4 regions of the Planococcus sp. APC 3906 genome follow, and region 2 is predicted to be linked to each of the others. Evidence: riboswitches for the same ligand, from Rfam matches in the RefSeq annotation. Region 2 holds a riboswitch; each other region holds the start of a gene.
The links. Region 2 has a riboswitch for S-adenosylmethionine ahead of QMA09_RS11000 (methionine ABC transporter ATP-binding protein). Riboswitches for the same ligand answer to the same signal wherever they lie in the genome.

Region 1 (5,620 bases), on a different contig from region 2:
GCTGCAATGCGGTCGGCTCCGACGATGATCGCCTCGACTTCTTTCGCGCCAATCGTATGGGCGGCCATGCTGTCGGTGATCAGCGTCACGTCGACCCCTGATTGCTGAAGCTCCCATACCGTCAGCCGGGACCCTTGAAAGACCGGACGCGTTTCGCAGGCATACACTTCGAATTGCCGTCCGATTTCACTTCCGAGATGAAACGGCGCCAACGCTGTGCCGTATTTCGCAGTCGCGATGGAACCGGCGTTGCAAATCGTCATGACGCGCGTTTTGCCTTCCAATAAAGCCAGGCCGTATTCGCCGATTTTCCGGCACGCTGCTTCGTCTTCTTCGTGGATGCGCACCGCTTCTTCGAGCAGCAGCACTTTCCCCTGCTCTACGGTGGCAGCCTCCTTCACTTTCGCTGTCAGCCGATCCAGCGCCCATACCAAGTTAACCGCTGTCGGGCGCGAGCTGCCCAAGTGCGCCGCGTCTTTTTCGACTAAGTGGAAAAAGGTCTGAAGTTCTTCCGTGTCGTGTCGCACCGCCGCGAGCGCCAGTCCATATGCAGCGGCGATGCCGATTGCCGGTGCGCCGCGCACTTTCAGCGATAAAATCGCGTCATAGACATCTTCCAAGGTTTCCAGCGCCACGTACTCGATTACATGCGGCAGTTTCTGCTGGTCCAAAATCGTCAGCTTGCCGTCTTGCCAGGAAATTGATAACGGGATTGCCATTATTCCGCCTCCCCGATCAACGCTGTCACTTCATAGATGCTCTTCACTTCAGCACGCTGCAAAATCAGCTTTTCGCCAAACTGCAATGCCCGCTCCTTCAACTCGATGCGGCGGCTGTCGTCTTCGATGCCGTCCAAATCTTTTACATGCGCCAAGCCGATCGTCCGGCGAATTAATTCACAGCCCGCAAAGCCCAAAGCATCCCGGAAAATCTTCTCGATGATGAACTCGCGGTAGCCTGCCGTTTGCTGGAAAGATTCAATGCCTTTGTTTTCCCAAAGGTCCGTGAACCGCGCCTCGAACGTTTCCCATGTCCGTTCAATATGCGAAAGGATCACTTTGCGCTGATTCCCCTTGCGTGTCAGCGATTGGAAAATCAAATTGGCGAGGAATAAGCCGACATCAAAGCCGATCGGCCCGTAATAAGCGAATTCCGGATCGATGACCTTCGTTTCGCTGTCACTCGCGAAGATGCTGCCGGTATGGAGGTCGCCATGCAGCAGCGCTTCCGCTTCGGTCAAAAAGCTGAACTTCAATTTCGCCGCTTCCAGCTGAAGCGCCTTGTTGGCCCATAACGCTTCCACAGCCCCTTTCAGCTCCGGTTCGAAATCGTTGGTTTCATTGTCGAAAAACGGATCTGTAAAAATGAGGTCTTCGGTGATCTTGCAAAGCTCCGGATTCGAGAACGCCGCAGCGAGCTTTTTCTTCTCAAAAGGGTGAAGCGCAAAATCCGATGTCTGGAACAAGGTGCGCGCCAAGTATTCGCCGATGTCCGTCGACAGCTGCGGATACGCCTTTCCGGCAATCAAGCCTTCACGGGCAATCGTCAAATGCGACAAGTCTTCCATCACCGTCAATGCCAAAACCGCGTCCGTGGCATATACCGCCGGCACCAGATTCGGCACGAACTCGCCGTGTTTCCGAAGGGCGTCCGCCTCGATCTGCGCGCGCTGCAAGGTCAGCGGCCAGCTTTCGCCGACAACTTTCGCATACGGCAGCGCCTGTTTCAAAATCACACTCTTGCCGCTTTCCGGGTCCGCCACGCGGAACACGTAATTCAAATTGCCATCGCCGATTTCGTCGCATTGCAATGCCGCGCCTTCCGGGAATGGATAATGCGTTCTCGCAAGCGCCACCGCCGTTTCTATTGTCAATTCTTCGTATTGTTTAGCTGCTATTGCCATATGTCATCTACCTTTCGAATGCAAAATAAAAAGCCTCTTTCCCAAAAGAAAGAGGCTCAGAAATATAGTTTCCCTGCCTCTTATCTTTCAGAAATGTATATTTCTGATGGAATTAGCACCGTGCCTTGCGGGATCTTCATCCCGGCGCTGAAGCGCCCCTTCTCACGAAGGTATTACGGTCGGTTGCTGGGCGTCATAGGGCCAATATCCCTCTGCCTGCTCTTGATAAGAGTGTTGTTGCATATGTGTTTGCTGTTTGAAAAGAATCCTATCACGATTCAGAATTGAGTGTCAATAACTTTTTTCAATATTCCTTTTCGTTTCGCTTCAGGCGGACGCTTACCGCGGGCCTGGCTTCAGTCTCCTCGTCGCTTCGCTCCTGCGGGGTCTTCAGCACAGGCTAGTCCCGCAGGTGTCGCCGCCTTCCGCTTCATTCAATGTTAAAACTTATAATAGTGTTTCATTTCTTTTAACAAAGAACACGAAAGATACACTTTCTGAAGTTGCTATAGACTCTCGAGATATGGAGCAAAACAGCGGAGACGCCTGCGGGAAAGCGAGACAGCCGAGACCCCGCAGGGAGCGAAGCGACTGAGGAGGCTTGGCGCTCGCCCGCGGCAAGCGAAGCTGTTTTGCGGAATATCGGTCGAATATCCCACTTTTCCTCACCCACAATTTACAGATAATTATTGACAGAAAGTTTTAATCGTGGAATAATCAGAATTACTTTGTATAGCGAAACCAATTGAATACGCATTCTTATTCAGAGCAGGTGGAGGGACAAGCCCTATGACACCCGGCAACCGGTCCAGCAATGGACACGGTGCTAATTCTTGCAGCCCGTTTGACAGGCTGAGAAATAAGAAGTTGTTAAGCCCATTAACCTCTTCTTGTTTGAAGAGGTTTTTTTCTATTTCCAATTAATTTAAACGGAGTGTGGATGATTTGAGCAGATTGACAGCGACATACCAACTTTACGGAAAACCCGGTTCATTTGAAAAAAAGGCGGAAGGCATCGCGCTTGGCTTGACGATCGGTTCGTGGACTGATTTGCCGCTTCTCGAGCAGGAGCAATTAAAACAGCATAAAGGTGAAGTAATCTGGGTCACCGAGTTTGAAGATGCACCGCATCCGCTGAACCCGGGACTGATCCGCGCGGAAGCGAAAATCTCGTATCCGAGCGCGAATTTCTCGCCGGACCTGCCGGCCATTTTGACCACGGTGTTCGGAAAGCTGTCGCTCGACGGCGAAGTGAAGCTGCTCGATTTAGCTTTCGACGATGAACTGCTCGGGCATTTCCCTGGGCCGCAATTCGGCATCGAAGGCGTCCGCAGTTTGATTGGCGTCCAGGACCGGCCGCTTGTGATGAGTATTTTCAAAGGCGTAATCGGCCGGAACTTGGAATTTTTGAAAGCCCAGCTGCGGCAGCAGGCGCTCGGCGGCGTCGATCTTGTGAAAGACGACGAAATCCTGTTTGACAATCCGTTGACGCCATTCGAACAGCGGATTACCGCTGGCAAAGAAGTGCTGCAGGCTGTGTTCGAGGAAACCGGCCACCGCACCTTGTATGCCGTGAATCTTTCCGGCCGCACGTCCACGCTTCGCGACAAAGCGAAAAAAGCACGGGAACGGGGGGCTGACGCGCTGCTGTTCAATGTCCATGCTTACGGGCTCGACGTTCTGCAGGAATTGGCGGAAGACCCGGACATCCGGCTCCCATTGATGGCCCATCCGGCATTCAGCGGCGCTTTCACTTCTTCTCCGACTTATGGGTTGGCGACCGCACTCGCACTCGGCAAATTGACGCGCATTGCCGGAGCGGACTTCTCGTTGTTCCCCTCCCCTTACGGCAGTGTTGCACTTGAAAAGAGCCAGGCCTTGGCGCTTGGCGAAGAACTGGTGAAAGCAAGCCCGTTGAAACGCACTTTCCCGGTGCCTTCAGCCGGCATCCATCCCGGCCTTGTGCCACAGCTGTTCGAAGATTTCGGCACTGACAGCATCATCAACGCAGGCGGCGGCGTCCATGGCCATCCGGACGGCGCGGCTGGCGGCGGCAAAGCATTCCGCCAGGCAATTGACGCCGTGCTGAACGGACAGTCACTTGACGAAGCCGCCAAACACCATCACGAATTAAAAACAGCATTGGATATGTGGGGGTAATAAGCATGAATAAAACAGTCATCTTCTGTGATTTTGACGGCACCATCACCAACTCAGACAACATCATCGCCATCCTTCAGCATTTTGATCCACCGGGATGGACTCCAATAAAAGACCGAATCCTGTCCCAGGAAATCTCCATCCGCGATGGCGTGGCGCAAATGTTCTCGCTGCTGCCGGCCGCCAAAAAAGATGAAGTGATCGAATTTGTTCTGGAGCAGGCGCAAATCCGCGAAGGTTTTGCTGATTTTGTCGCCTACACGCGCGAACGTGAAATTCCGCTTTATGTCGTCAGCGGAGGCATCGACTTTTTTGTCCACCCGCTCATTAAACCGTTCGGCCCTTTTTCAGGGGTTTATTGCAACGGAGCGGATTTCTCGGGAGAGTCGATCCGCCTTGAATTTCCAAACGGCTGCGACGAGCAATGTACGAGCCAGGGCTGCGGCTGCTGCAAGCCTTCGATCATCCGCCAATTGCTTGAGGACGGCGCACAAAGCATCGTCATCGGCGATTCCATCAGTGATTTAGAAGCTGCGAAGCAAGCGGATTTCGTCATCGCGCGCGATTACCTGATTGGCAAATGCGAAGAGCTCGGGCTCCCGTACAAGCCATTTGAAAACTTCTACGACGTCATGTCGATCATCGATGAAAAACTGGGGGTGAAGTCATGACCGCCTTCCAGGAAAGATGGCAGGAACTCGCAAACATCAAAGACGAATTAGCTTTGCGCGATTGGTTCATGGGAACGAGCGGCAACCTGGCCATCAAAGTCCAGGACGCGCCGCTGGAGTTTCTCGTCACTGCGAGCGGCAAAGACAAGCGTAAACGGACTTCCGAGGATTTCCTGTTGGTGGACGCGGCCGGCAAAGCGGTGGAAGAAACGCCGTTGAAGCCTTCAGCTGAAACTTTGCTGCATTGCGCAATATACGGCAAAACCCGTGCCGGCTGCAGCCTGCACATCCATACCGTCGCCAATAACGTCATTTCCGAAATTTACGGCGACCAAGGCAAGATCGATTTTAAAGGCTTAGAGCTGATCAAGGCATTCGGACTTTGGGAAGAAGACGCCGTGCTGACGATTCCCATCATTCCGAACCACGCCCACATCCCTAACCTTACGAAAGAGTTCGAGAAACACCTTTCCGCAGACAGCGGTGCAGTGCTGATCCGCAACCACGGCATCACGGTATGGGGCAAAGATCCATTTGAAGCGAAGAAATTACTGGAAGCCAGCGAGTTCTTATTTCAATACCAGCTCGCTTTATATCAAATACAATCCCATTAAGAGAGGAAGATTATCATGGCCATCATCAAAATCCAAGGCACGAACGAAACAATCGAAGCGCAAAACGAAGTAGCGGCATTTCTGGAGCAACAGGAAGTCGTCTACGAACATTGGGACATTGAAAAACTGCCGGAGCATTTGCGTGAGAAATTTGACCTCAGCGACGCTGAAAAAGAAGAAATCTTAGCGGCATTCAAAGCCGAAATCGATGACATCTCCGAACGCCGCGGCTACCAGGCTGCAGACATCATTTCGCTTTCCGATTCCAACCC
Region 2 (5,620 bases):
CACCGAATACCGGCGGCATTTCCAAAGTAAGATAAGATGCAGCAAGTGCATGTTCCGGATCGTCGATGTTGCTCATCGTACCGGCTTTCATGAAATTCGGCAAAATTGTCGTTGACGCCATAAATGCGAGAATCCCTGCAATTATTGTCGAGAAATAAGCAAAAAAAGTAGCCAATCCGAGCAATTTCCCTGAGCCTTTGCCGAGTTTTGCAATACCGGGTGCGATAAACCCAAGAATAATCAAAGGAACGATGAAATTAAGAAAGCTTCCGAAAATAGCATTGAATGTTGCGAATACACGAGCGAGCCATTCCGGCGCAAATGAGCCAATCAATACACCCAGAGCGATGGCCAAAATGATCCTCGGCAATAAACCGAACTTGATCTTCATTACTATGTCCTCCCCATATGAACAATTGTATTATCATTATTATTCAAAAGTATCACAGGCGGCAAAATAAAAGAATAGATTCAAAAAAACGCGGAATATTTTCATTATTTCTGCAAAATAAAAAAGCACCCTCTCGGATGCTTTTTGGTCAGTCTACAGGTACGACAGAGCCGCCCCATTCTTCTAGGATAAAGTCTTGGATTTCATCTGATTTCAATACTTCAACCAATGCTTTTACGTTTTCATTGTCCTCATCGCCTTTGCGGACTGCGATGATGTTAACGTATGGCGAGTCTGAATCTTCAAGGGCAATGGAATCTTCCATTGGGTTCAAGCCGGCATCGATTGCGTAGTTGGAGTTGATCAACACAGCGTCACCTTCGCCTTGCTCGTACATTTGCACTAAAATTGCTGCTTCGTAATCTGTTTCAAACTTCAAGTTTTTAGGGTTTTCCGCAATATCGCTGACTTCTGCTGTTGTTTTCTCTACAGCTTCATCCAACTTGATCAAGCCTTGCGCTTCAAGCATAGACAAAATACGGCCGTGATCAGCAACTGAACTGCTCATCAGGATAGTAGCACCCTCTGGAAGTTCTTCTAAAGAGTCGTATTTTTGCGAATAAACACCAATTGGTTCGATGTGGATGCCACCAGCGTTTTCAAATTCGTAGCCGAATTCTTCAACTTGTGAAGCCAAATAAGGGACGTGCTGGAAGTAGTTTGCGTCAATTTCGCCAGCTTCCAAATCCTGGTTCGGCAAAATGTAATCTTGGTATGTTTCGATTTCAAGCTCGATGCCTTGTTCTTCAAGGATCGGTTGAGCTTGTTCAAGAATTTCAGCATGCGGCACGTTGGATGCACCAATTTTCAATGTTGATGACTCTTCTCCTGAGCCGCCTTCGTCTGCTCCGCATCCTGCTAGTGCAAATGCTGTTAATACTGTTCCTGCTACAAATTTCTTCATGTTGTCAATCTCCCTTTTTATGTGTTTTTTATGATTAGCGCTTGTCTGACTTGACAGTCAAACGGTCACCGATAAACTGGATGGCAAATACAATGATCAAGATAAGGATTGTGGCCATTAACGTGACGTCTTGGCGGCTTCTTTGGAAGCCGTCAAGGAACGCCAAGGTACCCAGGCCGCCGGCTCCGATGATGCCTGCCATTGCGGTATAACCAACAAGAGCAATGGCTGTCACCGTGATGCCGGAAATAAGTGCCGGTTTGGATTCCGGAAGCAGCACTTTGCGGATGATGGTCCATGTGCTTGCACCCATTGAACGGGCGGCTTCGATAACGCCTTTATCAATTTCCTTCAGCGCAATCAAAACCATGCGTGCGTAAAATGGTGCGGCGCCGATAATCAATGCTGGCAATGCGGCGTTTGGTCCGCGAATCGTTCCGATCATATACTTCGTGAACGGAATCAGCAAGATGATCAAGATGATGAACGGAATTGAACGGAAAATATTAACGAATGCACCGGTCAGCCAATTGACGATGCTGTTGGCCCATAATTGTTTCGGCGCCGTCAAAAACAGGATGACGCCGAGCACCAAGCCGATGACAAAAGTGAAGAATGTCGACATGGCCGTCATGTATAAAGTTTCGAGCGTCGCTTCCCACATATCATTCCAGTCGACGTTAGGGAATAATGACTCAATCATTTGCCATCACCTCCGTTTGGACGTCTTCTGCATTGAGGAAGGCGATCGCCTCATCAATTTCAGGTTGAGAGCCTTTTATTTGTAAGATCAATGTACCGTAAGCCCCTCTTTGCGTATGTGCGATATTTCCCTGCACGATGTTGATATCGACAGTGTATTTGCGAATCAGTTTCGTTAAGATCGGCTGCTCGGTCTGGTCGCCGACAAATACCAGCTTGATGAGGACACCCGACGGATACAGTTCACGCAAATGCTTGATGGTTTCCTGGGAATCTTCGGTATCTGTCACCTGGGCCACAAAGCGTTTCGTGATGTTTTCCTTTGGCGCCTGGAAAACGTTCAGTACATCGCCCAATTCGACGATGCGCCCGCCTTCCATTACGGCGACGCGGTGGCAGATTTTGCGGATGACGTGCATTTCATGCGTGATCAGCACAATTGTCAATCCGAGCCTTTTGTTGATATCGACCAGCAAATCCAGGATTGAATCCGTCGTCTGGGGATCCAATGCAGAAGTGGCTTCATCACATAGCAGCACTTCCGGGTTGTTCGCTAAAGCGCGGGCAATGCCGACGCGTTGCTTTTGCCCTCCGGATAGCTGCGAAGGATACGCATTCTCTCTTCCAGCGAGGCCAACGAGTTCCACAAGTTCCAAGACACGCTCAGCACGTTTTTCTTTCGGCACTCCTGCAATTTCAAGCGGAAATTCGATATTCTCTTTGACGGTGCGCGACCACAGCAAATTGAAATGCTGGAAAATCATGCTGACTTTCTGGCGTGCTTTGCGCAAGTCTTTGCTGTTGATCGCTGTAATGTCCTGGCCATTGATGACGACTGATCCCGACGTCGGCTTTTCCAAACCGTTCAATAGGCGGATGAGCGTACTCTTGCCCGCTCCACTATAGCCGATGATTCCGAAAATCTCGCCTGGCGCGATGTCCAGTTCCACTCCATCGACCGCTGTCAACGAGCCTTTGCCCGTATCGAACACTTTCGATAACTTTTTAAGTTCAATCATTTCCCAAACACTCCTAATCCAAAAATAAAAACCCTTCTGCGCAGAAATGAGCAGAAGGGTAACTGTAAAAGTTGAACCGATCTCTCATTTCCCGAAGTTTCAGCTTCGCGTGACTTGGCACCATTTCATTTTCATGACGGTTGCCGGGCTTCATAGGGCACTTCCCTCCACCACTCTTAATAAGAGTAACGATATTTAATTAATTTCAGAAATTTAATTTACCACGCTTGGTTTTATACGTCAACTGATTTCAACTTTCCATATAGATAAGGTACGGATTGGAACGCGTAAATCTTTTCTTTCAGCTGTCCGTTCTGTGTGATGAGCAGGCACGGAACGCTTTCCACTTGGTACAGCGAAGCGATTTCCTGTACATAATTCAAGTTGGCTTTGCCCATTGGCAAATCAGGCACCAGTTCCTGCACGACATCCAGCATTTTCGAAGCAATCTGGCAAGTGCCGCACATCGGCGCATACAGGTAGTAGGCAGCCACGTCGTTTGTATTTTTTTCTTTCAGCCATTCTTTATGTGTCCATTCTTTCATGCAAATTCATCCTTCAGCTATAAACTTATTGACTTGAACGTTTGCCGATATCAATATATCCATCAATATGCGAATAGGTGTAGCAGCTACTTCTTTGTAGCTCGGGTTGATATAGAAATGGCGGGCTTCCGGAAACTCGCGCTTCACCAGTTTGCGCAGCTTCTCGCCTGATTTATCCGCATCCACCAAAATGATGATATCCATTTCTTCAAACGGCAGCAGCAATTCTTCAAGCCTTGTTGCACTTACTGTACCATTTGTGCAAAGAATCGTCACGGGTTCTGCAATAAGCGGCGCTATTCTCGCTTTGTCGCTGATTCCTTCCACCAAAATCACTTTTTCCATCATGCAACACCTCGCTAGATAAGTTGAACAATCAAAGTTAAAGTTTATACACCGCTTCGGTCGCTTTGGGCATGGCTCTCGCTATGAGCCGAGAAAAGCACTCGTCTCATTGCTTCGCCTAGCCCTTGGACGCGCCTCCGCTAAAATATCTCTTGAAATGAAGCAAAACAGCAGAGAAAACCTTACTGCTCGTGTAGTGCTGCGCTAACTTCTAGACATGAAAGGGAACTGCTTCTGTGCAAGCTTGTCGCTAAGAGATCTCTCGATATGGAGCAAAACAGCGGAGACGCATGCGGGAAAGCGAGACAGCCGAGACCCGGGAAGCACGCGCTAGCGGGCTGAAGAGGCTTGGCGCTCGCCCGCGGCAAGCGGAGCTGTTTTGCGGAATATCGCGATATTAGAAAATATCATATAGATATCCACATTTGTGTATAAAAAAAGCGCCACATAGGCGCTTTTCATTACTCGTTGATCATTTCTTTGTATTGCTCAGCTGTCATCAATTCGCCCAATTCAGCTTCGCTAGGGGATTCGATTACCACCATCCACGCATTTTCGTAAGGGGATTCGTTAACAAATTCCGGGCTGTCTTCAAGCTCACTGTTCACTTCTACCACTTTACCGCTGACTGGAGCGTAAAGTTCAGAAACAGTTTTAACAGACTCGACACTGCCGAAAGGCTGGTCTTTTTTCAGTTCGTCGCCAACTTGCGGCAATTCAACAAAAACGATATCTCCAAGTTCAGCTTGTGCAAAATCAGTAATGCCGATCCGTGCTGTCGCGCCTTCTACCTTGACCCATTCATGCTCTTTTGAATAACGAAGTTCTAGTGGTGTGCTCATCGAAAACCCTCCATATTATGTAGTTTACTCATATCTAAGTTTGACATAAACAAATCGGAAATACAAGAAATCAATTGCTCTATCTCCAGCTCGCTTCAAAGTCCTGTTCTTTGAATCCAAGCGTCACTTTTCCGTCGCCATAAGCCAATGGGCGTTTGATGAGCATGCCGTCGGAAGCCAGCAATTCGAGCTGTTCTTCTTCTGCCATATCAGCTAATTTGTCTTTTAGCCCAAGCTCCCGGTATTTCATGCCGCTCGTGTTGAAAAACTTCTTCAAGTCGACTCCGCTCGCTGCATAAATTTCGCTAAGCTGCTCTTTAGAAGGCGGTGCTTCCGCGATATTGATTTCGTTGTATTCAACCCCTTGATCGTCAAGCCATTTCTTCGCTTTTCGGCAAGTTGTGCATTTCGGATACGCGTAATAAGTAATCAAGAAAAAACCTCCTTTTTTTCCAAGCTTACCAAATCGCCGGCGCTGCGTCGATGTAAAATACTCCCTTCGCCTGTACCTTCCGGTTAACGCAAAAAAGGGATTAGGCCCCCTGCCCAATCCCTTTTTCGTACCAGGCTCACCGAATGAGCCTGTTGGTCCCTGTTACACCACGTATTTTTCTGCTTCGATCAATTTAACAGCCGCTTCGCGTTTCTTCGCGATGACGTTGTACGGAGTCGAACGCGTCAGTTTGCGCAATGCTGAAAGCATCATGCGCTGGTTGTCGCCTTCGATTGCTGCGATCAATGTTTCTTTCGCGTCTTTCTCGATCTTATCGAATGCTTCTTGGCAATAAATTTGCGTATACAGCAATTTCTGC
Region 3 (5,620 bases), on a different contig from region 2:
TAAAATGATTATGATAAAAAAGGAAGAATTTTTTACAGTGAAGGGGATAACTGGGATGAAATGGCTGCCGACAAGAAAGAATAAGGTGGATACCTTTTGGCAATGGTTTTCGGACAATGAGGAAAGTTATTTTGAGCTGGCGGAAGAGGAAAGAGAAGAGCTTTTTGATTTGCTGCACCGCAAGCTGAAAAAGGTCAATAAACATCTGGCGTTTGAATTCAGTGCAGAGCCGGAAGATGGCAAGCGCGAGTTCATCATTAGCGCGGATGGGATGGTGGAGGCATTTGACGAGGTCTTCGACTTGCATGAAACGGCACCACAACTCGAGCGGTTTACAATCATCCCATTCCGGCAAGCGTCTGACGAGGAGTTCAGCGTCAATTGGGGCGATATGGAATTGACAAGGGACGACGTCTATTACACGGCGCTGAAAGATCTGGAGCGCGAGGAAGTCAGCTTGAACCTCTATATCAAAGGGCTGACCGAAGAGAACAATGAAGAGCTGATTCCAGTGGTCTTTATTCTGCTGGATTCGGTCATCGGTGAATACAATATGGGCGTGCACGTCGGCAATATCGAGTTCCGTCCGTTTGAAGCACATCCGAAAGCGCGGCCAATCAAAAACTTGAAGGAATTGTTTCCAGACGATGGCCTGTGAAGGTTTTTGAAATAAAGTGCGTCAACGGATTTTATTTACAGGAGAAAGCATTGTCCATGCCGTATAGTATAAACAAGGCATTTACATGATTTTTTGATCGTTGCTCGGACAGCCGGTACACAGAAGAGGAAAGGGGTGAAGTTGATGCAGCTTATCGTTTTGGTGCTTGGCTTAATAGCTGTGGCGCTGTATGCCTATAAAAAGAAGGGGCCTTCGGAAGGCGGAAGGAAGAGGCAGACTAAGGACGCAGGAGTAGATTTGGCGCTTGTGACAGCAGAGCGGACCAGAGAGCTGCCGGAGCCGGTGCAGAAATGGCTGGCATGGAGCGGTTCGGTCGGCAAAACGGAAGTCCGCAGCATGTACTTGGAGCAGAGCGGGCAAATCAAGCTGAAACCGGAACAGAAGCATTGGACTCCTGCCAAAGCGGAGCAGTATTCAACTTTCGAACCCCCGGAATTTACGTGGAAAGTGGATATGAAAATGGCACCTGGCACCCACATCAGCGGGAAGGATGTCTTCCGCAACGGGCATGGACAGATGCGCATCAAATTCGACGGCATTATGCCGCTTTCGAAGACTGAAAACAATGCCAAGACGAACCAATCGTCGCTGCAGCGCTATTTGATGGAGTTGGCGTGCTGTCCGGCAGCGGCCTTGAGCTCCTATGTCGATTGGCAGAAGGTCGATGAAACGACGGCCACAGCGATGATGGAATTGAACGGTGTTTCCGGTACCGCGGATTTCCATTTCGATATGCAAGGTGAACTGAAATCTGTGACAGCGCTGCGTTATAAAGACAGCGACGAAGGGGCCGAGAAGATGCTGTGCACCGCGAATATCCTGGGTTATATGGAAGCGGACGGCATCAAGGTGCCGTCAAAGATCGAGATTGTCTGGGACCTGCCGGAAGGGCCATTTACTTGGTACAAATTCGAAGTCAGCGGCGTCCGATACAATGAGCCTGCGCCAACGGGATGGCTTTGAACAGGGAATGAGTTTATCCGTCAAACGACAAGGGAAAAGACAGGTTATGGAATGCCACAGCTAGCAGGCTGTGGTTTTTATTTGTATCAATCTGAGAGAATGGAAGTGTAAAGGATGAATTATCGGAATATTGGCAATACGGATTTAAATGTCAGCGAATTGAGTTTCGGCACGTGGGCAATCGGCGGCGACTGGGGCAGCAACGACGACAGCGAATCGCTGCGCGCACTCGATTACGCCATGGATGAAGGCGTGAACTTTTTCGACACGGCTGATGTCTACGGCGGCGGCCACAGCGAAGAGCTATTGGCCAAAGCGACAAAAGGCAAAGGGTCAGATATCATGATCGCAACGAAATTCTGCCGCGCAGGCGATATCCATGACCCTGCGACGTATTCGGAAGAAAGCGTCACGGCTTATTGTGAAGCGAGCTTGCAGCGCTTGGAACGCGAAACGATCGACCTCTACCAGATCCATTGTCCGCCGATCGAGATCTTGCGCGATGGACGGGTTTTCGAAGTGCTGGATAAACTGAAGGCGCAAGGCAAAATCCGCCATTACGGCGTCAGTGTCGAAACGGTGGAAGAAGGCTTGCTGTGCCTGGAAAATCCCAACGTCAGCAGCCTGCAAGTCATCTTCAATCTGTTCCGCCAGAAACCGCTCGAGGAATTATTCCCGAAAGCGTCGGAGCAAGGCGTCGGCATTCTGGCGCGCGTGCCATTGGCAAGCGGCTTGCTGACCGGCAAATTCAAAAAAGACGCCGAGTTCGAAGAAGCGGACCACCGCAATTTCAACCGCGACGGCCAAGCGTTCAACGTCGGTGAAACATTTGCCGGCCTGGAGTTCAACAAAGGCGTCGACCTCAGCAATGAACTGAAATGGATTGCAGAAGGGCGCGGCAATATGGCGCAAGCGTCGCTGAAGTGGATTTTGGAACACGATGCGATTTCATCTGTCATTCCGGGCTTCAAGAATGTGCGCCAAGTAGAAGACAATCTGAATGCACTTTATGCAAAAGCATATTCAGCCGAAGAGCTGGAACGCCTGTCGCAATTCTATAAAGAAGAAGTGGCTGGAGCAATCAGAGGGCCGTATTAGAATGAGGATTTACGATGGCGCCCTTCACGCGAGTGGGGGGCGTTTTCGTCTGTCTGCATTCAGCCTCCGCACAATATGCAGAAAGTATCCGCTTTCATTTAGAATTAAACAGAAAGTTCTACGTTTTTAGACGAATTCGCTTGACCGGTGCTCTTTATGCAGGTAAGATTTTAAGAATACAAAAACTGCATAGTGAATTCTTATCGAGAGAAGTTGAGGGACTGGCCCTGTGACGCTTCAGCAACCAGCCATTCGTGGTCAGGTGCTAAATCCAGCAGGCACGCAATTGCCTGGGAGATGAAAAGGAACGAGTTTAACGACCGTAAAGCCTTCTTTTTCATGGAAGGCTTTTTTTCTATATACAGGAGGGTGAGCGGCATGAAATTATTGGATGCATTGAAAACGCGCGTGTTGACAGGGGACGGTGCGATGGGGACGCTGCTGTATTCGTATGGCATCGAGTATTGCAACGAGGAGCTGAACCTGCAGCGGCCGGAAATCGTCAGCAAGATCCACCAGGATTACATCAAGGCGGGAGCCGATATCATCCAGACGAATACGTACGGCGCGAACGCCCATAAGCTGGCGCGCTACGGCCTCGAAGAGCAAGTGAAAGACATCAACCTCGCTGCGATTGATATCGCAAAGCGCGCTGCGGCGCCGGGCGGGCAATACGTCTTCGGTACAATCGGCGGCATCCGCGGCATGCGGAAAAGCGATGCCACGATGCAGGAAATCATTGCAATGGTCGACCAGCAGGCGCAGCATTTATTGTCCGGCGATCCGGACGGCTTGCTGCTGGAAACGTATTACGATTTCGAAGAGCTTGCTGCGACGGTCACGCATTTGAAAAACATGACGGATACGCCGCTGATTGCGCAAGTGTCGATGCACGAGCCGGGCATCCTGCAAAACGGCATGTCGCTGAACGATGCGCTGCATCAGCTTGAAGCACTCGGAGCGGAAATCGTCGGCGTCAATTGCCGCCTTGGCCCGCACCATACGATCCAGGCATTCGAAGAAGTATCGCTGCCGGAAAAAGCATTCCTGTCGGCGTATCCGAATGCCAGCTTGCTCGACGTGGAAGACGGCCGCATTGTCTATGAATCGGAAGCCGATTATTTTGGGCGGGCTGCCTTGTTATTGAGAGAAGAAGGTGTGCGCTTAATTGGCGGCTGTTGCGGCACGACGCCGAAGCACATTGAAGAAGTGAAAAAGCGCATGCGCAATTTGGCGCCGGTGACGGAAAAGAAAGTAGTGGCGAGAAAGCCGATTGTCATCCGGGAAGCGGAAGCGCTCGACGTCAAGCCATTGCATGAAAAAGCGAAGACGGAGCGCACAATCATTGTCGAACTCGACACGCCGCGCCATTTGGACGTCTCAAAATTCATCGAAGGCTCGAAAGCGCTGAATGCGGCGGGAGTCGATGCCGTGACGATGGCCGATAATTCGCTTGCTTCGCCACGTATTTCCAATATGGCGATGGGGTCGATTTTAAAGCAGCAGGAAAACATCCGGCCGCTCGCGCACATCACGTGCCGCGACCGTAATTTGATCGGCCTGCAATCGCATTTGATGGGGCTTGACGCCCTTGGGATGCATGATATCCTGGCAGTTACGGGAGATCCAACGAAAGTCGGGGATTTCCCGGGAGCGACAAGCGTCTATGACGTTTCGAGCCTGGAATTGATTCAACTGATCAAGAAACTCAACGAAGGCATTTCGTTTTCCGGCAAGCCGCTGCGCAAAAAAGCGAATTTCTCGGTGGCGGCGGCATTCAATCCGAATGTCCGCGTCGTCAGCCGGGCGGTCAAGCGGCTGGAACAGAAAATCGACAGCGGTGCGGATTATTTCATTTCCCAGCCGGTGTTCACGAAAGAGAAAATCATTGAAATATACGAAGAAACGAAGCATTTGAGCACGCCGATTTTCCTTGGCATCATGCCGCTCACTAGCATACGCAGTTCGGAATTCCTGCACAACGAAGTGCCAGGCATCAAGTTATCGGAAGATGCGCTTGAACGGATGCGCGCATGCGGCGAAGATAAGGACCGGGCGACCGCTGAAGGCATTGCGATAGCGAAGGAATTGATCGATACGGCGGCGGGGCTGTTCAACGGCATTTACTTGATCACGCCATTTTTCCGTTACGAAATGTCCGTGGAATTGATCGATTACATCAGGCAACTAGATTTGCAGAAAGAAGGCGAAAGCAGCCATGTCCAAAACACTTATTGAACAACAGCTTGAAAAACGGATCCTGATCATTGATGGCGCGATGGGAACGATGATCCAGAACGCCGATTTGTCGGCGGAAGATTTCGGCGGCGAGGAATTCGACGGCTGCAACGAGTACTTGAACATCGTGCGGCCGGACGTCATCGAAGGCGTCCACAAAGCCTATTTGGAAGCGGGAGCAGACATTCTTTGTACGAACACGTTCGGCGGGACGCCTGTGGTCTTAGACGAGTATGGGCTTGGAAACCAGGCAGCGGACATCAACCGCCGCGCTGTGGAAATTGCCAAGAAAGCGGCTGCTGCTTATTCCACCCCTGAATGGCCGCGCTTTGTTGCAGGTGCAATCGGGCCGACGACGAAAACCTTGTCGGTGACAGGCGGCATCACGTTCGACGCCTTGCGCGAAGATTTCCATGTACAGGCGAAAGCGCTGGTTGAAGGCGGAGCGGATTTGATCTTGCTGGAAACGAGCCAGGACATGCTGAATGTCAAAGCGGCGACGATCGGCATCAAGCAGGCGTTCGAAGAGTTGGGCAAAGAATTGCCGATTATGATTTCCGGTACCATCGAGCCGATGGGCACAACGCTTGCCGGGCAGAGCATTGAAGCATTCTATATTTCCATTGAACACGTCAAGCCGCT
Region 4 (5,620 bases), on a different contig from region 2:
TTGGCTAGCTTCAAAATATGCTGCCTGATTGGAATCAATCGACTGGGAAATGGTCTGGGAAGCTTCTTTGGCAATGATCATTGGAATTCCTCCTCAAGAATTATTGATAATCAACAAGTTCTTCAACTGAAACGAATGTCGGGATTTGAGCGCCTTTCGTGTGCTCGATGATGAATTCTTTCGTGTCTTCCTGCTGGTAAAGTTCAACTATTTTCAGGAAATCCGGATCTTCTGCATTTTCTTCACTCGCTGCGATCAAGTTGATGTACGGTGTCGCTGTTTCACTTTCGCGGGCAATCGGGTCTTCGGTAGGGTTCAAGCCGGCATCGACTGCAATGCCGTTATTGATGATGGAAGCGGCAACGTCACCCATAGCACGCGGTGTTTGGCCGGAAATCATCGGCACGATTTCAAGTTTTTTCGGGTTATCTGTAATGTCATCAGCTGTGCCTGTCAAACCGGCTTCATCCGCAAGTTCGATCAAGCCCGCTTCTTCAAGAAGCAGCAAGGCGCGGCCCATGTTCGTCGCTTCATTCGGTACGGCAATCTGTGAACCTTCAGGCAGTTCGTCGATCGATTCGTGCTTTTCAGAGTAAAGGCCCATCGGTGCAATAACGGTCGAGCCGATCGGAACGATATCAAGTTTATGTTCTGCAACGAATTCATCGAAATAAGAAATCGTTTGGAAAGCATTCAAATCAAGTTCGCCTTCTGCCAAAGCGATGTTCGGCGCTACGTAATCAGAGAACGTCACGATTTCTAGGTCGATTCCTTCTTTTTCAGCTTTCTCAGCGATGTGGTCCCAAATCGTCGTATCCGAGCCGCTGATGCCCAATGTGACTTTTCGATTGCCATCTGCGCCTTCTTCGTCATTGCCGCAAGCTGCCAGCAGCAAGGCAAGGATTGTTATCAATAAAAGAGCTGTCGTTTTTTTCATTTGAGATTCCTCCAATAGTGGGTTTAGTTGAATATTTTAATTGAAATAATATTCTTTAGATACCGATATTCCGCAAAACAGCTACGCTTGCCGTGGGCAAGACTTACCCGAAGCCTGCGAGGGCAAGTCTTTGCGACGAAGCGCATAGCGCTGCAGGAGCAGTAAGGTTTTCTCCGCTGTTTTGCTCCATATCTAGAGATATTTGAGCGGAGGCGCGGCAAAGGGCTAGGCGAAGCTATGAGACGAGTGTTCTTCTCGGCTCATGGCGAGAGCCATGCCCAGAGCGACCGCAGCGGTTTGTTAAAGTTAGTTTCTTTGTTTCAAATTGTATTTCATATTTATCTTCTTCGAACTTGTTTAGACAATAAGTTGCCGGCGGATTGGACGCCTTGCACCAGGACGACGAGAATCGCTACGGTGATGACCATGACCATCGTGTCGAAACGCTGGTAGCCGTAAGTGATGGCGAGGTCGCCGAGTCCGCCGCCTCCGATCGCGCCTGCCATGGCAGATGCGCCGATCAAGCCGACAATGGCGATTGTCAGGGCGAGCACGAGTGAGCTCAATGCTTCCGGGATCAAAAAGCGGAAGATGATTTGGGCCGGTGAGGCGCCCATCGCTTGCGCCGCTTCAATGACGCCTTTATCGACTTCAAGCAGCGAGTTTTCGATCAAGCGGGCGATGTACGGGCCGGCGTAGAAGACCAGCGGGACAATTGCTGCTGCTGTACCGATCGATGTGCCGACAATCAGCCGCGTCAGCGGGATGATGGCGACCATCAAGATGATGAATGGCACGGAACGGAAAATATTGATGACGATGTTCAATACTTTGGATACGGGTTCATTGGCGAGCAAATGGCCTTTGCGGGTGACGACCAGCAAGATGCCGAGCGGGAAGCCGATCAACAGGGAGAAGAAGAATGACGCACTGGTCATATAAACGGTTTCCCACAGCGCTTCCAAGATTTGTTCGTTATCAACTAGCATAATGCTGCACCTCCTCGACCTTTACGGTGTCGCTGCGGATTGCCGTTAGCGCGTTTTGTATCTCGGCAGCTGGACCGGTGAATTCGACAATCAGGTTGCCGTACGGTTCGCCTTGCAGTTCAGTAATGTTGCCGAATAAAACATTCAAGTCCAAATTGAAATCACGTGAAATGCGGGACATCAGCGGCTGCCCGACCGATGAGCCAGTGAATTGGATGCGGTAAATGGAATGGCTGCGCGATGGATCCTGCAATTGCTCCAGCAGCGACGGCGGCAGCTCATCGTTCATGACGGAGCGGACGAAACGCTGGGTGGTCGGCTGCTGCGGATTGGTGAAGACATCGAACACGGTTCCTTTTTCGATGACTTTTCCGGCTTCCAGCACCGCGACTTTGTCGCAGATTTCACGGATAACGCCCATTTCATGCGTGATGAGCAGGATCGTGATGTTGTATTCCCGGTTGATGCGGCGCAGCAATTCCAGAATCGACTGGGTCGTCTGCGGATCAAGAGCGGAAGTCGCTTCATCGCATAGCAGTACGGAAGGATTGGTGGCCAGCGCCCGGGCGATGCCGATGCGCTGTTTTTGGCCGCCCGATAATTGATCCGGGTATTTTTCTGCTTGGTCAGCCAAGCCGACAAACTCAAGCAAGTTTTTCACTTGCTCCTTGATCTTGTTCTTCGGCGTATTTGCCAGCAGCAGCGGCATGGCGACGTTGTGGTAAACCGTTTTCGAATTCAGCAGATTGAAGTGCTGGAAAATCATGCCGATGTCTTTTCGCGTTTTCCGGATTTCACTGCCTGACAAGGCCAGAATGTCTTTGCCGTGGATCAGCACGCGTCCGGTAGTCGGCCGTTCCAATAAATTGACGGTGCGGATCAGTGAACTTTTTCCGGCGCCGCTGAAACCGATGACACCATATATTTCTCCGGTCTCGACAGTCAAATCGATGCCGTTCAAAGCGTGGATTTCCTGTTTTCCGGATTGGTAGGTTTTGGTGACCTCCTCGAATTGAATCATGTAAAGCGCCTCCTCAAGCTGGTGATTCTATGCAAACCTTTTCGGTACGGATCAATCTTTCCAAAAGTGAACGATAAAAAGCCCTCTTTTTTTCTTAATCCAACAGAAAAAAAGAGGGCTTCGGCATGAAACCATCTCGTTCTCATCTTCCAAATGCACGGATGCATTTGCAGGAATTAGCACAGTTTTCGCATGAAGCGAATCCGCTGCCGAAACGTCATAGGGCCTGTCCCTCGGTTTCTCTGGATAAGAAAGTGATGTACGTATTCGATTTGTAATGCTTACTTTAAAGGGGGCTGTTGTAAAAGTCAACTAAATTCCCGAAAAAAGTTTTGGCGCGATTCTGCCGGCACCTGCTTAAGCAGAGCCAGCCGTTTTTTTACGCAGTACGGCAGAAACCCTTTTTTCCGTGCCATCTTTAACGCGTGCAATATTCTCTGTATGCTTCCAAATCGACATCGCAAACAGCAGAATGGCGATGGCTACAGGCCAGAATCCGTCAGCCGGAAACACCGCCACGGCGAGCAGCGTGACGTAAAGAACGAGTACACCAGCCACAAGGTAATCGGTGGCAAGTGAAACGATGACCAATAGAAGCAAGCCGGCAATTCCGAATCTCCAATCGAGCGCCAGCATTACACCGATGAGCGGCGCAGTTCCTTTGCCGCCGTTGAATTTCATGTAGATGGGAAAGTTGTGGCCGCACACGACGCCCGCGCCAATAGTGAACAATAAAGTCCAGACCGTACCATCCGGCAGCGCGGAGGCGTCCAGCAGCAGCCGGAATCCTGCAACCGCAAGAATGCCTTTGGCAATATCGAGAACGGCAACGAGTGCGCCGTATTTCCAACCAAGCACGATCGCGGCATTCGATGCCCCGGAATTTTTGACGCCTTCTTTTTTGATGTTGACGCCCGTCAACAGCTGGGAGATAAGGGAGCCGTGCAAAGAACCGATGATATAACCTGATATGAGTGCTGAAATCGTCCAAAATAACATCTGCCTTCTCCTCCTTCCTTTAATTTTAACGCAATAGGCGCTTCGAAGTTTCAAAATTATTCGAATTTTATGCTTGACATTGCTTTCCATTCTTTTTATACTTCACAACAAGATGAAAAACTAAATCTGAATACTCTTATCAAGAGAGGCGGAGGGAATAGGCCCTGTGATGCCCAGCAACCAACAAGCGCAGCTTGGAAAGGTGCTAAATCCTACAGATCCGGCACGACGGGATCTGGCAGATGAGAGGAGGTATACCCGTATATGACGGCCCTCTTCTTAACCGAAGAGGGCTTTTTCTGTTCCCTCCTCAACCTTGGTTTCTATCTATAAAAAATTAGGAGGAATAGAAATGACGAATTTTAAACCTGAAACTCTTTTATTGCACGGCGGCCAGCAGCCCGATCCCGTAACAGGATCAAGAGGAGTGCCGATTTACAAAACAACTTCCTATGTGTTTAAAGATACAGAGCATGCGCAGAATTTATTCGGCTTAAAAGAAGCTGGCAATATCTACTCACGCATCATGAACCCGACAGTCGACGTATTCGAACAGCGTGTGGCGCTGCTTGAAGGCGGCACTGCAGCTGTGGCATTGGCATCCGGCATGGCAGCCATCGCTTTTTCAATCTTGAATGTAGCGGAAGCGGGCGATGAGATCGTCGCGGACAGCAATTTGTACGGCGGCACTTACAGCCTTTTCGCAAATACATTGCCAAGGTACGGCATTACAGTCAAGTTTGTCGACGGCAAAGATCCGGAAAATTTCCGCAGCGCAATTACCGATAAGACGAAAGCGTTATTTGGCGAAATTATCGGCAATCCGAGCCTGAATGTCTTCGACGTGGAAAAGGTGGCGTCTATCGCTCATGAAAACGGCATTCCATTATTGATCGACAATACATTTGCATCGCCTTACGGCAGCAACCCGATTGAATTCGGAGCTGATGTGGTCATCCACTCGGCGACAAAATGGATTGGCGGCCATGGCACGACAATCGGCGGTGTGGTCGTCGATGGCGGGAAATTCAATTGGAACAATCCGAAATTCCCAAGCTACACGGAGCCAGACGAAAGCTACCACGGCATCCGCTACGGAATCGATGCAGAAGGCGCATCCTTTGCAACTAAATTGCGCGTCCAGCTGCTGCGTGATTTCGGCCCTTCTTTAAGTGCAGAAAGTGCTCATGCATTTTTACAGGGGCTGGAGACGCTGCATTTGCGGATTCCCCGCCATAACAGCAATGCCCAAGCTATCGCGGAATATTTAAGAGATCATCCGCAGGTCGAATGGGTTAATTTTATCGGCTTTGAAAATCATCCATCACATGGACTGGCCAAAAAATACTTGAAAGACGGCTACGGATCCATCGTCAATTTCGGCGTTAAAGGCGGGCGTGAAGCCGGCCGGAAAGTGATCGACAGCGTTGGATTGTGGTCGCATGTCGCCAATGTCGGCGATGCGAAATCGTTGATCATCCATCCGGCATCGACGACGCACCAGCAATTGTCTAAAGAGGAACTTGAATCATCGGGCGTAACAGAAGAGTTGATCCGCCTGTCGGTCGGGCTTGAGAATCCGGAAGATTTGATTGCGGACCTGGAACAGGCGATACAAGCTTCAGTTCTGGAAAACGTATAGGAGGAATGCAGAATGGCTAGCGTATCGATCGG

Region 1: linked by a shared signal. The riboswitch ahead of mtnK (S-methyl-5-thioribose kinase) and the one ahead of QMA09_RS11000 (methionine ABC transporter ATP-binding protein) in region 2 are both predicted to bind S-adenosylmethionine.
Region 3: linked by a shared signal. The riboswitch ahead of QMA09_RS05045 (bifunctional homocysteine S-methyltransferase/methylenetetrahydrofolate reductase) and the one ahead of QMA09_RS11000 (methionine ABC transporter ATP-binding protein) in region 2 are both predicted to bind S-adenosylmethionine.
Region 4: linked by a shared signal. The riboswitch ahead of QMA09_RS00965 (methionine ABC transporter ATP-binding protein) and the one ahead of QMA09_RS11000 (methionine ABC transporter ATP-binding protein) in region 2 are both predicted to bind S-adenosylmethionine.

The regions. Positions count from the first base shown of each region.
Region 1 is NZ_JASDCW010000006.1:114,223-119,842, forward strand. Features, by position in the region: gene mtnA (S-methyl-5-thioribose-1-phosphate isomerase) at 1-719, opposite strand, end outside; gene mtnK (S-methyl-5-thioribose kinase) at 719-1,903, opposite strand; SAM riboswitch class I at 1,981-2,135, opposite strand; SAM riboswitch class I at 2,660-2,769, shown strand; gene QMA09_RS05785 (2,3-diketo-5-methylthiopentyl-1-phosphate enolase) at 2,849-4,063, shown strand; gene QMA09_RS05790 (2-hydroxy-3-keto-5-methylthiopentenyl-1-phosphate phosphatase) at 4,069-4,734, shown strand; gene QMA09_RS05795 (methylthioribulose 1-phosphate dehydratase) at 4,731-5,348, shown strand; gene QMA09_RS05800 (1,2-dihydroxy-3-keto-5-methylthiopentene dioxygenase) at 5,364-5,620, shown strand, end outside.
Region 2 is NZ_JASDCW010000017.1:40,336-45,955, reverse strand. Features, by position in the region: gene QMA09_RS11015 (dicarboxylate/amino acid:cation symporter) at 1-391, opposite strand, end outside; gene QMA09_RS11010 (MetQ/NlpA family ABC transporter substrate-binding protein) at 540-1,355, opposite strand; gene QMA09_RS11005 (methionine ABC transporter permease) at 1,390-2,058, opposite strand; gene QMA09_RS11000 (methionine ABC transporter ATP-binding protein) at 2,051-3,076, opposite strand; SAM riboswitch class I at 3,158-3,262, opposite strand; gene QMA09_RS10995 (thioredoxin family protein) at 3,310-3,621, opposite strand; gene QMA09_RS10990 (toprim domain-containing protein) at 3,628-3,966, opposite strand; gene gcvH (glycine cleavage system protein GcvH) at 4,428-4,808, opposite strand; gene QMA09_RS10980 (arsenate reductase family protein) at 4,888-5,241, opposite strand; gene QMA09_RS10975 (acyl-CoA dehydrogenase family protein) at 5,404-5,620, opposite strand, start outside.
Region 3 is NZ_JASDCW010000005.1:147,877-153,496, reverse strand. Features, by position in the region: gene QMA09_RS05060 (hypothetical protein) at 56-658, shown strand; gene QMA09_RS05055 (DUF6920 family protein) at 803-1,642, shown strand; gene QMA09_RS05050 (aldo/keto reductase) at 1,757-2,740, shown strand; SAM riboswitch class I at 2,938-3,044, shown strand; gene QMA09_RS05045 (bifunctional homocysteine S-methyltransferase/methylenetetrahydrofolate reductase) at 3,119-4,978, shown strand; gene metH (methionine synthase) at 4,959-5,620, shown strand, end outside.
Region 4 is NZ_JASDCW010000001.1:189,840-195,459, forward strand. Features, by position in the region: gene QMA09_RS00950 (M20 family metallopeptidase) at 1-81, opposite strand, end outside; gene QMA09_RS00955 (MetQ/NlpA family ABC transporter substrate-binding protein) at 101-937, opposite strand; gene QMA09_RS00960 (methionine ABC transporter permease) at 1,276-1,926, opposite strand; gene QMA09_RS00965 (methionine ABC transporter ATP-binding protein) at 1,916-2,947, opposite strand; SAM riboswitch class I at 3,087-3,200, opposite strand; gene QMA09_RS00970 (glycerol-3-phosphate acyltransferase) at 3,305-3,946, opposite strand; SAM riboswitch class I at 4,080-4,195, shown strand; gene QMA09_RS00975 (O-acetylhomoserine aminocarboxypropyltransferase/cysteine synthase family protein) at 4,299-5,588, shown strand; gene metX (homoserine O-acetyltransferase MetX) at 5,601-5,620, shown strand, end outside.